DNA from 2 places in the Streptomyces sp. NPDC017940 genome. Region 2 is predicted to be linked to the other one. Evidence: riboswitches for the same ligand, from Rfam matches in the RefSeq annotation. Region 2 holds a riboswitch; the other holds the start of a gene.
The links. Region 2 has a riboswitch for glycine ahead of gcvP (aminomethyl-transferring glycine dehydrogenase). Riboswitches for the same ligand answer to the same signal wherever they lie in the genome.
Positions count from the first base shown of each region.

Region 1: another riboswitch for glycine. It lies ahead of gcvT (glycine cleavage system aminomethyltransferase GcvT); the one in region 2 lies ahead of gcvP (aminomethyl-transferring glycine dehydrogenase).

Region 1 is NZ_JBIRHJ010000010.1:150,381-155,882, reverse strand. Features, by position in the region: gene glyA (serine hydroxymethyltransferase) at 1-815, opposite strand, end outside; gene gcvH (glycine cleavage system protein GcvH) at 837-1,214, opposite strand; gene gcvT (glycine cleavage system aminomethyltransferase GcvT) at 1,326-2,453, opposite strand; glycine riboswitch at 2,610-2,714, opposite strand; gene ACH4DX_RS31380 (AAA family ATPase) at 2,868-3,596, shown strand; gene ACH4DX_RS31375 (enhanced serine sensitivity protein SseB) at 4,153-4,860, shown strand; gene ACH4DX_RS31370 (enhanced serine sensitivity protein SseB C-terminal domain-containing protein) at 5,106-5,502, shown strand, end outside.
Region 2 is NZ_JBIRHJ010000015.1:8,850-14,351, forward strand. Features, by position in the region: gene ACH4DX_RS33620 (MerR family transcriptional regulator) at 1-75, shown strand, start outside; gene ACH4DX_RS33625 (DNA polymerase IV) at 302-1,816, shown strand; gene ACH4DX_RS33630 (PRC-barrel domain-containing protein) at 2,030-2,404, opposite strand; glycine riboswitch at 2,572-2,669, shown strand; gene gcvP (aminomethyl-transferring glycine dehydrogenase) at 2,858-5,502, shown strand, end outside.

The DNA.
Region 1 (5,502 bases), on a different contig from region 2:
ACGGCCTTGGCCGCGATCACGTGCTCCAGCGGGCCACCCTGCTGACCGGGGAAGACCGCGGAGTTGATCTTCTTGGCGAGCTCCTGCGTGGACAGGATGACGCCGCCGCGGGGGCCGCCGAGGGTCTTGTGCGTGGTGGTGGTGACCACGTGCGCGTGCGGGACGGGGGAGGGGTGCAGGCCCGCGGCCACGAGGCCCGCGAAGTGCGCCATGTCCACCATCAGGTACGCGCCGACCTCGTCCGCGACGCGGCGGAAGGCGGCGAAGTCCAGCCGGCGCGGGTACGCCGACCAGCCCGCGACGATCAGCTTCGGCTTGGCCTCCTTGGCCAGGCGCTCGACCTCGGCCATGTCGACCTGACCGGTCTCGTCGTCCACGTGGTAGGCGACCACGTTGTAGAGCTTGCCGGAGAAGTTGATCTTCATGCCGTGGGTCAGGTGCCCGCCGTGCGCGAGGTTCAGACCCATGATCGTGTCGCCCGGCTTGAGCAGCGCGAACATCGCGGCCGCGTTGGCCTGCGCGCCGGAGTGCGGCTGCACGTTGGCGTGCTCGGCGCCGAAGAGCTCCTTGACGCGGTCGATCGCGATCTGCTCGACCACGTCGACGTGCTCGCAGCCGCCGTAGTAGCGGCGGCCGGGGTAGCCCTCGGCGTACTTGTTGGTGAGGACCGAGCCCTGCGCCTCCATGACGGCGACCGGGGCGAAGTTCTCCGAGGCGATCATCTCGAGGGTGGACTGCTGGCGGTTCAGCTCGGCGTCGACGGCGGCGGCGACATCCGGGTCGAGCTCGTGAAGGGGGGTGTTCAGAAGCGACATGGGAGATCCTTGACGGTTGGCTCAGCCGGCGGTGAAGGCGGTGTACTCATCGGCGGACATCAGGTCGTCGGGCTCGTCCGAGATGCGCACCTTGAACAGCCAGCCGCCCTCGAAGGGGGCCGAGTTCACCAGGGACGGGTCGTCCACGACGTCCTGGTTGGCCTCGACGACCTCGCCGGTGACCGGGGCGTACAGATCGCTGACCGACTTGGTCGACTCCAGCTCGCCGCAGGACTCGCCCGCGGTCACGGTGTCGCCGACGGCCGGGAGCTGGGCGAAGACGACGTCACCGAGCGCGTTGGCGGCGTGCTCGGTGATGCCGACGCTCGCCACACCGTCCTCGGTGGCCGACAGCCACTCGTGCTCCTTGCTGTAACGCAGCTGCTGGGGGTTGCTCATGGCCTGAATTCTCCTGTACGCGGACGTGTGCTGGGGAACGTGGGTCTTGCGGACTGGGACGGGCGTACGTCACTTCCGACGCCCGCGCGGGTCACTTCCTGGGCCCGCGTGTCACTTCTGGCGCTTGTAGAACGGCAGCGCGACGACTTCGTACGGCTCGTGCGTGCCGCGGATGTCCACGCCCACGCCCGCCGTGCCGGGAGCGGCGTGCGCCACGTCCACGTAGGCCATCGCGATCGGCTTGCCGAGCGTCGGGGACGGCGCGCCCGAGGTGACCTCGCCGACGACCTCGCCGCCCGCGACCACGCTCATGCCCGCGCGCGGGACCCGGCGGCCCTCGGCGATCAGGCCGACGAGCTTGCGCGGGGGAGCGGCCTCGGCGCGCTCGGCGGCGCCCCGCAGCGCCTCGCCGCCCACGAAGTCATCCGCGTGGCTCGTCTTGTCAAACTTGACGACCCGCCCGAGACCGGCGTCGAACGGCGTCAGGGCCGTCGTCAGCTCGTGCCCGTACAGCGGCATGCCCGCCTCCAGGCGCAGGGTGTCGCGGCAGGACAGTCCGCAGGGGACCAGGCCCGCCGGGGCGCCCGCCTCCGTCAGGGCCCGCCACAGCTGCTCGGCGTGCTCGGGGGCCACGAACAGCTCGAAGCCGTCCTCGCCGGTGTAACCCGTGCGGGCGATCAGGGCCGGGACGCCCGCGACGGTGCCGGGCAGGCCCGCGTAGTACTTCAGTCCATCGAGGTCGGCGTCGGTGACCGACTTCAGGATTCCGGGGGACTCGGGTCCCTGGACGGCGAGCAGGGCGTAGGCCTCGCGGTCGTCGCGGACCCCGGCCTCGAAGCCCGCCGCCCGCTCGGTCAGCGCGTCCAGGACGACCTGGGCGTTCCCGGCGTTGGCGACGACCATGTACTCCTGGTCCCCGAGGCGGTAGACGATCAGGTCGTCGAGGATGCCGCCGTCCGCCCGACAGATCATGGTGTAGCGGGCGCGGCCGGTGCCGACGGAGCCGATGTTGCCGACGAGCGCGTAGTTCAGCAGGTCCACGGCTTCGGGTCCGGTGACGGTGATCTCGCCCATGTGGGAGAGGTCGAAGAGGCCGGCCCGCGTGCGGACGGCGTTGTGCTCGTCGCGCTCGCTGGCGTACCGCAGCGGCATGTCCCAGCCCGCGAAGTCGGTCATGGTCGCACCCAGCGACCGGTGCAGGGTGTCCAGGGCGGTGTGGCGCGGTGGTGTATTGCTCATCAGAACGGGCTCCCGGGGCATGACGGGCGAGGTCCATCCTCCCCATCTGTCATCGGACCTGAGAGGTTCACCACGCCCGTACGTGCGACGGGACATGACTTGCACCTTGGGTGGAGCCGCCCCTGTGACCGGTGGTGGCCCGCTTTTCAGATGTGCCTCGCCCGCGCGGTACGGGGCCTGAGAGATTCAAGGGAGGAACTTGCTCCTTCGGCGTCCCGGGGGGAACGTTCGTGTCCCCGGGAACTCTCCCGCGCGGATTCAAGCGGCCGGTATGGAGTTGGCGCGCACATCATTGCACGCGCCCCCTCTTCGCAACAGCCGCAACCTGAGTGCGCTGGTTTCGGGGGCTTCAGGGCCCTTGGCGCTCTTGTGTGGCATTACCTTCTCTTTACACTCGACGGAGAAGTACTGGGGATGAGTGACGTGACCAGCATGGGGAGGCGGATCACGGTGCGCAGGAGCAGTGCTTGTGAGGCGGCCACGGGTGTGGCGCTACCGGGCGGCGTCGGCGTGCTGCCGCCGCAGGCCGCGGTGCCGGTGCGCGAGAGCCTCGGGTACTTCCCGCGGCCGGTCGTGCGCGACCTCAGGGGCCGCGGCGCCGCCGCGGGGCCCCGGCGGCTCGTCTTCGGCGCGGCGGACGTCGTGGTGGTCTCCGGGCTCCCGGGCAGCGGCAAGTCCACGCTGATGCGGCGCACGGTGGCGGGGCCGCGCGTGGACTCCCAGGACACGCGGGACCGCTGGGCGGCCCGCATGCCGCGGCTGCTGCCCTACGCCCTCTACCGCCCCTTCGTGCGCGTCGCGCACTACGCCGGTCTGCGCCGGGCCCTGCGCGCGGGCGAGGGCGTCGTCGTGCACGACTGCGGCACCCAGCCCTGGGTGCGGCGCTGGCTGGCCCGGGCGGCGGCCCGGCGCGGGACGACCCTGCGTCTGCTCCTGCTCGACGTGCCCGTCGAGACCGCCGTCGCGGGGCAGCGGGCGCGCGGCCGCGGGGTGTCGCGGTACGCCTTCGCGCGACACCGCAGAACGGTCGGCCGCCTCGTACGGGCCGTGGAGCGCGGCGAGCTGCCGCGGGGCTGCGGGTCGGCGGTGCTGCTCGACCGGGAGGCGGCCGGGGCGCTGGGGGAGATCGGGTTCGGGGCTTGAGTGGGTTCGGGGTGAGCGTTTTGGGGCGTGAGTGACTTTGGCGTGAGCGGTTTCGGGACGTGAGTGGCTTCGCCGTGAGCCGTTTCGGGGCGTGAGCGGCTTGGGGCGTGCGCGGCTTCGGGGTGCCCGGCTTCGTACGTGCGCGGCTTCGTGGCGTGTGCGGCTTCGTGCGTGAGCGGCTGCGGGGTCGAAGGACCCGGCGCCACCGGCCCCCGCCCCGGCGTTAGGGTCGGGCACCGGCAGCAGGAGCACGGCAGAGCAGGGGTCGAGGCACATGAACCATCCGGACTTTCCGGGCCACCCGGGTCACCCGGACCACTCGGACCATCCGGGTCACACGGATCACCCGGGTCACCCGGGTCACCCGGGTCAAACGGGCCACCCGGTTCACCCAGGCCACCCGGGCCACCCGGGCCACCCGGGCCACGCGGCGGACCTCCAGGGCCACATCCCGGCACAGGTACAGGCACAGGCGCAGGCGCACACGTACCCGCCCCCGTACGGGCAGGCGCACGCGCACCCGTACGGGGGGTGGCCGGCCAACGAGCTCGAGGAGGTGCTCGCCGCCTCGCTCGGCGCGCCGCCGTCCGACGCGGTGGGGGCCCGCATCGTCGAGACCCTGGGCCGCAGCCGGGTCTGGATCCCGCTGCCGAGCGGCGGCGGCCCGGACAGCGGGACCCTGGACCTGCCCACCCTCGACGTCGAAGGCCAGGCCTACGTCCCCGTCTTCACCTCCGAGCAGCAGTTCCAGCAGGCCACGGGCGGCCGGATGCCCTGCACCGTGGCGCCCGCCGTGGAGTTCGCCCGCGGTCTGCCGCCGCAGCTCGGCATCGCCCTGAACCCGGAGGGGACCGTCACCGTGCCGCTGCCGCCGCCCGCCGTCGCGGCCCTGTGCAGGGTGGGGCGCACGGAGCTCGACGGACCGGCGAGCGGGGGCCGCGTGCGCCTGTTCGAGCCGGACTGGAAGGAGGACCCGGTCGACTTCCTGGCCGCCGCGGCCGACGAGTTCCGGACCGCCGGCGTGGTGCGCACCGCCCGCCGCTGCCTCGCCGCCGTCGAGACCGAGGACCCGACCCTCTTCGTGGGCGTCGAACTGGCCTCCTGGGACGGCGACGCCCGCGACCTCCCCATGCGGGCCCTCGGCCGAGCCCTCGGCCGCTTCCCCCTCCCCTGGCCGGTCAACCTCGTCCTGCTGGACGCGGCCCAGGACCCGGTGGCGGACTGGCTGCGGGAACGCGTACGCCCGTTCTACACGTCCCACTGACGGCGGGGCGGAGGGCGGCGGACGCGCGGGCGTTCACTGCCCGGCGCGGCGGGGCGGGCGTCCACGGCGCGCGGGGTTCCCGGCCCGGCGCGCCGAAGCAGGCGGTGGCGGGCGGGTGGGTGGAAGACGTCCCCGAGGAGCGGCGGCACGACACCCACCAGCACAAGCCCCGATCAAGGCGCCCCCGCCAGAAGTAAGCTGGGGCGGTCGAGTACGTAGGGCACGTCGCGAAGGGGCGGTTACGGGTGAGTGCGTCGGGCACGGCCGCGGGCGATGGGACCACCCAGGGTCGAGCGCAGTCGACACCGTGGGAGCGGGTCGAGCACATGCTGCGCCAGGTCGCCCCGGGGCGCTACGACACCTACGAGGCGCTCCTGCACGCCCTCGCCGAGGGCCAGGTCTGGATGCTGCTCTGGCACGGCCAGGCCGGCTCCCCCGACGCCCAGTACGGCAACATGGAGATCGAGGGCCTCGGCTACGCACCGTGCGTGACCTCCGCCCAGGAGCTCGCGGCCAGCGGCTGGAACCGCGGGTACGAAGTGATCGGCGGCCTCGACGCGGCCCGTGCCCTCTTCCCCGACCACTACGGCCTGTGGCTGAATCCGCACGCGCCGGGCGGCGGCGTGGGCATCCCCTGGCTCG
Region 2 (5,502 bases):
GTCGACACGGGGGAGACCCTGGTGGGGCACCATCCCGCGGACGAGCTCGCCAGACGGCGGAACCGGGCGGTCTGAGGCGGTTCGCTCACCGGGCGGTCTGAGATGGTTCGCTCGCCGGGCCGTCTCAGGCGGTTCGCTCACCGGGCCGTCCGAGGCGGTCCGCCGGGCCGGTCGAGGGCGGGCCGCCCGGTGCCGGTGTACGGGTGCGGGTGCACCGGTGGTCGGTGTACTGGCGTGGCGTCGGTGAACCGGTACCGGTGGAGCACCGGGATTGTCAGTGGCGTAGGGCAGCATCGGAGATGTGAGAAGCGCGCCGACGATTCTGCATCTCGACATGGATGCCTTTTACGCGTCCGCCGAGCAGGCGGCCAAGCCGAGCCTGCGCGGCAAGGCCGTCGTCGTGGGCGGTCTCGGCCCGCGCGGAGTCGTCGCCACCGCCTCCTACGAGGCGCGCCGGTTCGGGGTGCACTCGGCGATGCCCATGGGGCAGGCGCGCCGGCTCGCTCCGAACGCCGCGTATCTCGTGCCGCGGTTCTCGTTCTACCGCGACATCAGCGAGCAGGTCATGCGGTTGCTGCGGGAGCTGTCGCCGCTCGTGGAGCCGCTGAGCCTGGACGAGGCCTTCGTGGACCTGGAGGCGGGCGGTGTGGCCTCGGACGAGGCGTCGGCGCGGGCCGTGGGGGAGCGGCTGCGGGCGGACATCCTGCGGGTGACGGGTCTGACCGGTTCGGTGGGGCTCGCCGTGTGCAAGATGCTGGCGAAGATCGGCTCCGAGCAGGCCAAGCCGGACGGCCTGGTGCTCATACCTGCCGGGACGGAGCAAGAGCTGCTCGAGCCCATGTCCGTGCGGATCCTGCCGGGTGTCGGTCCCGCGACCGGGGACCATCTGCGAAGAGCCGGGATCACGACCGTCGGGGAGCTGGCAGAGGCGGGCGAGGACGAGCTGGTGCGGCTCTTGGGCAAGGCGCACGGCGGTGCGCTGTACGCGATGGCGCTGGCACGCGACGAGCGGCCCGTGGTGGCCGAGCGGGACACCAAGTCGGTCAGCGTCGAGGACACGTACGACGTGGACATCCACGACCGGGTGCGGGTGCGCACGGAGGTGGCCCGCCTGGCCGAACGGTGTGTGCAGCGGTTGCGGGCCGCGGGGCACTCCGGGCGGACGATCGTGCTGAAGGTCCGGCGGTTCGACTTCTCGACGCTGACGCGGTCCGAGACGCTGCGGGGACCCACGGACGATCCCGGAGTGGTGCGGGAGGCCGCCGCGCGGCTCCTCGAGTCCGTGGACACCACGGGGGGTGTGCGGCTGCTCGGCGTCGGCGTCAGCGGGCTCGCCGACTACACACAGGAGGACCTGTTCGCACAGGCCCAGGCGAAGGCGGAGGCGGAGGCCGCGGAGGCCGCCGGGGTGGACGGTGACTCCGGGGCCGCGCAGGGGGACGGCGGCGGGCTGCTCGCCGAGGGGGGCGGGAGCGTCGGCGGGGTCGAGCCGGGCCCGGCCGAGTCCGGCGGGGTCGAGCCGGTGCCTCCCGCGGAGCGCCGGTGGCCCTCGGGACACGACGTACGGCATGCCGTGCACGGGGCCGGGTGGGTCCAGGGGAGTGGCCTGGGGCGGGTGACGGTGCGGTTCGAGACACCGCAGTCGGTGCCGGGGCGGGTGCGTACGTTCCGCACGGACGACCCGGAACTGGAACCGTCGGATCCGCTCCCGCTCGTCGTGGCCTCCGGTCGGGAGGAGGGGGTGGCTGGAGGTCCGGGGGCGGGGCTGCCCGTGTCCGGTACGGGCTCGCGTACCCCGGGCGGTCGTGGCTCGTGACCGCGCGGGTGTCTGGAAGGCGCCTGGAAGGTGGTCCTGTCCGGCGGGACGAGGCGGCCTGGGCCGTTCAGGGAGCGGAGTCGTCCAGAAGGGGAGTGCCTCGCGGGACAGCACGGCCGCTCGCGGGGCGGCACAGATCCCTCACGGGGCGGGCGCAGCCGCTCACGGAGCGGCACAGCCTCCCAGTAGGCGCCCCCGCCAGGCACAGCGCGCTCAGGAGCCGCCGGCGTTCGCCGTGTGGCCGAAGTCCACGTCCGGTGGAGGAGGAGGCGGGGCCAGGTCGAGGCCGTAGTGGCGGTAGAGCTGGAGTTCCTGTTCGGGGGACAGGTGGCGGCCGACGCCGAAGTCGGGGGCGTCCTTGATGAGGGCGCGCTCGAAGGGGATGCGCAGGGTGCCGTCCTTGACCAGTTCGCTGGGCTCCAGGGGCACGAAGGCGTCCCTGCTGAACAGGCCCGTTCGTATGGCTGCCCACTCCGGGGCACCGGTGGCGTCGTCGAGGTAGACCTCGTCGATCGTGCCGATCTTTGCTCCGTCGCGGTCGAACGCCTTGCGGCCGATCAGGTTGCGCGGATCGATTTCGGTCTGCACGGTCCCTCCAACGGTTCGCAATGCGCTCATACTCGTGCGTACTGGCCCAAACCTCGCTCGGAGTACGGTCGGATTTTGTTCGTAATGACTACGAAAGAGCACTTCGGGGCGGACGGCCACTCGAGGGACCGGCCGCGGGCCTCGCTGGTAGGCTGGCAGACGGCTGTTGACCCCGTGCGGGAGAGCTCTTCGGTGGCAGCACCGGAGGCGCCGAAGGAGCAACTCCTCCCCGGAATCTCTCAGGCCCATGTACCGCACGGACGAGGTCACTCTGGAAAGCAGGGCGGGCGTCGGGCGGGCACGTCCGAAACCCTCCCTCACCGACGGTGAAAGCAGTGCCTCCTCGCGGCGGCGCTGTGAAGCTCTCAGGTTGAGATGACAGAGGGGGAGGCCGTCCGGGTACCCGCGCCGTGGTGCCCCTCGCAGGTCGCGTCAGACCAGGAGGCCTCCGCAATGACCGCCACCCCTCGTACGCCGCTTTCGCAGCTCGAACAGGGAATCCCCTTCGAGCAGCGGCACATCGGCCCCGACGCCGAAGCCCGTGCCAAGATGCTCGCCCAGGTCGGCTACGGCTCGCTCGACGAACTCACGGCAGCCGCGGTACCGGACGTGATCAAGAACGCCGAGGCCCTGGAGCTGCCCGGCGCGCGTACCGAGGCCGAGGTGCTCGCCGAGCTGCGCTCGCTCGCGGACCGCAACCAGGTGCTCGACTCCATGATCGGGCTCGGTTACTACGGCACGTTCACGCCGCCGGTGATCCTGCGGAACGTGATGGAGAACCCCGCCTGGTACACGGCCTACACGCCGTACCAGCCGGAGATATCGCAGGGCCGCCTGGAGGCGCTGCTCAACTTCCAGACCGTCGTCGCCGAGCTGACCGGGCTGCCCACCTCCGGCGCCTCGCTGCTCGACGAGGGCACCGCAGCGGCCGAGGCCATGGCGCTCTCCCGGCGCCTGGGCAAGGTCAAGAACGGTGTCTTCCTCGTCGACGCCGACGTGCTGCCGCAGACCGTCGCCGTGATCAGGACCCGGGCCGAGCCGACCGGTGTCGAGGTCGTCGTCGCGGACCTGGGCGAGGGGATCCCGGCCGACGTCGCCGAGCGCGGTGTGGTGGGCGTCCTCCTCCAGTACCCGGGCGCCTCCGGAGCCGTACGGGACATCAAGCCGCTCATCGACCGGGCGCACGAGCTGGGGGCGGTCGTCTCCGTGGCCGCCGATCTGCTGGCGCTCACGCTGCTCACCTCGCCCGGCGAGCTCGGCGCGGACATCGCCGTGGGCACCACCCAGCGCTTCGGCGTGCCGATGGGCTTCGGCGGCCCGCACGCCGGCTACATGGCGGTGCGCGAGAAGTTCGCCCGCAGCCTGCCGGGACGGCTCGTGGGCGTGTCCGTCGACGCCGACGGCAACAAGGCCTACCGGCTCGCGTTGCAGACCCGCGAGCAGCACATCCGCCGCGAGAAGGCGACCAGCAACATCTGTACCGCGCAGGTGCTGCTCGCCGTCATGGCCGGCATGTACGCCGTCTACCACGGCCCCGAGGGCCTGCGGACAATCGCCCGGCGCACCCACCGGTACGCGACGATCCTCGCCGAGGGCCTCAAGGCCGGTGGCGTCGACGTCGTGCACCAGGCGTACTTCGACACCCTGACGGTCCGGGTCCCGGGGCGCGCCGCCGACGTCGTGAGCGCGGCCCGAGAGGGCGGCGTCAACCTCCACCTCGTGGACGCCGACCAGGTGTCGTTCGCGTGCGACGAGACCACGACGCGGGCGCAGCTGGCCGCGGTCTGGACGGCGTTCGGCGTCGACGCCGACGTGGAGGCGCTCGACGCCGCGGCGGCCGACTCGCTGCCCGCAGGTCTCCTGCGCACCGACGAATACCTGACCCACCCGGTGTTCCACCAGTACCGCTCCGAGACCGCGATGCTGCGCTACCTGCGCCGCCTCGCCGACCGCGACTACGCGCTCGACCGCGGCATGATCCCGCTGGGCTCCTGCACCATGAAGCTCAACGCGACCACGGAGATGGAGCCCGTGACCTGGCCGGAGTTCGGCCAGCTGCACCCCTTCGCGCCCGCCGAGCAGGCGCAGGGCTATCTGACGCTGATCCGTGAGCTGGAGGAGCGGCTCGCCGAGGTCACCGGGTACGACAAGGTGTCGCTCCAGCCCAACGCCGGCTCACAGGGCGAGCTCGCCGGACTGCTCGCGGTGCGCGGATACCACCGCGCCAATGGCGACGACCAGCGGACCGTGTGCCTGATCCCGTCCTCCGCGCACGGCACCAACGCCGCCAGCGCCGTGATGGCAGGCATGAAGGTCGTCGTGGTGAAGACCGCGGACGACGGTGAGATCGACGTCGAGGACCTGCGCGCCAAGATCGAGCAGTACCGCGACCAGCTCGCCGTCCTGATGATCACCTACCCGTCCACGCACGGCGTCTTCGAGGAGCACGTCGCCGACATCTGCGCGGCCGTGCACGACGCGGGCGGCCAGGTGTACGTCGACGGCGCCAACCTCAACGCCCTGGTTGGCCTCGCCAAGCCCGGTCACTTCGGCGGCGACGTCTCGCACCTGAACCTGCACAAGACGTTCTGCATCCCGCACGGCGGCGGCGGTCCCGGCGTCGGCCCCGTGGCCGTGCGCGGACACCTCGCCCCGTACCTGCCCAACCACCCGCTCCAGCCCGCCGCGGGGCCCGAGACGGGCATCGGCCCGATCTCCGCCGCCCCGTGGGGCTCGGCCGGAATCCTGCCGATCTCCTGGGCGTACGTACGCCTCATGGGCGGCGAGGGCCTCAAGCGCGCCACGCAGGTCGCGGTGCTGTCCGCGAACTACATCGCCAAGCGCCTCGAGCCGCACTACCCGGTGCTCTACACCGGTCCCGGCGGCCTCGTCGCGCACGAGTGCATCATCGATCTGCGTCCGCTCAGCAAGGCCACGGGCGTCAGTGTCGACGACATCGCCAAGCGCCTCATCGACTACGGCTTCCACGCGCCGACCATGTCCTTCCCGGTCGCGGGCACACTGATGATCGAGCCGACGGAGAGCGAGGACCTGGTCGAGCTCGACCGGTTCTGCGAGGCGATGATCGCCATCCGCGG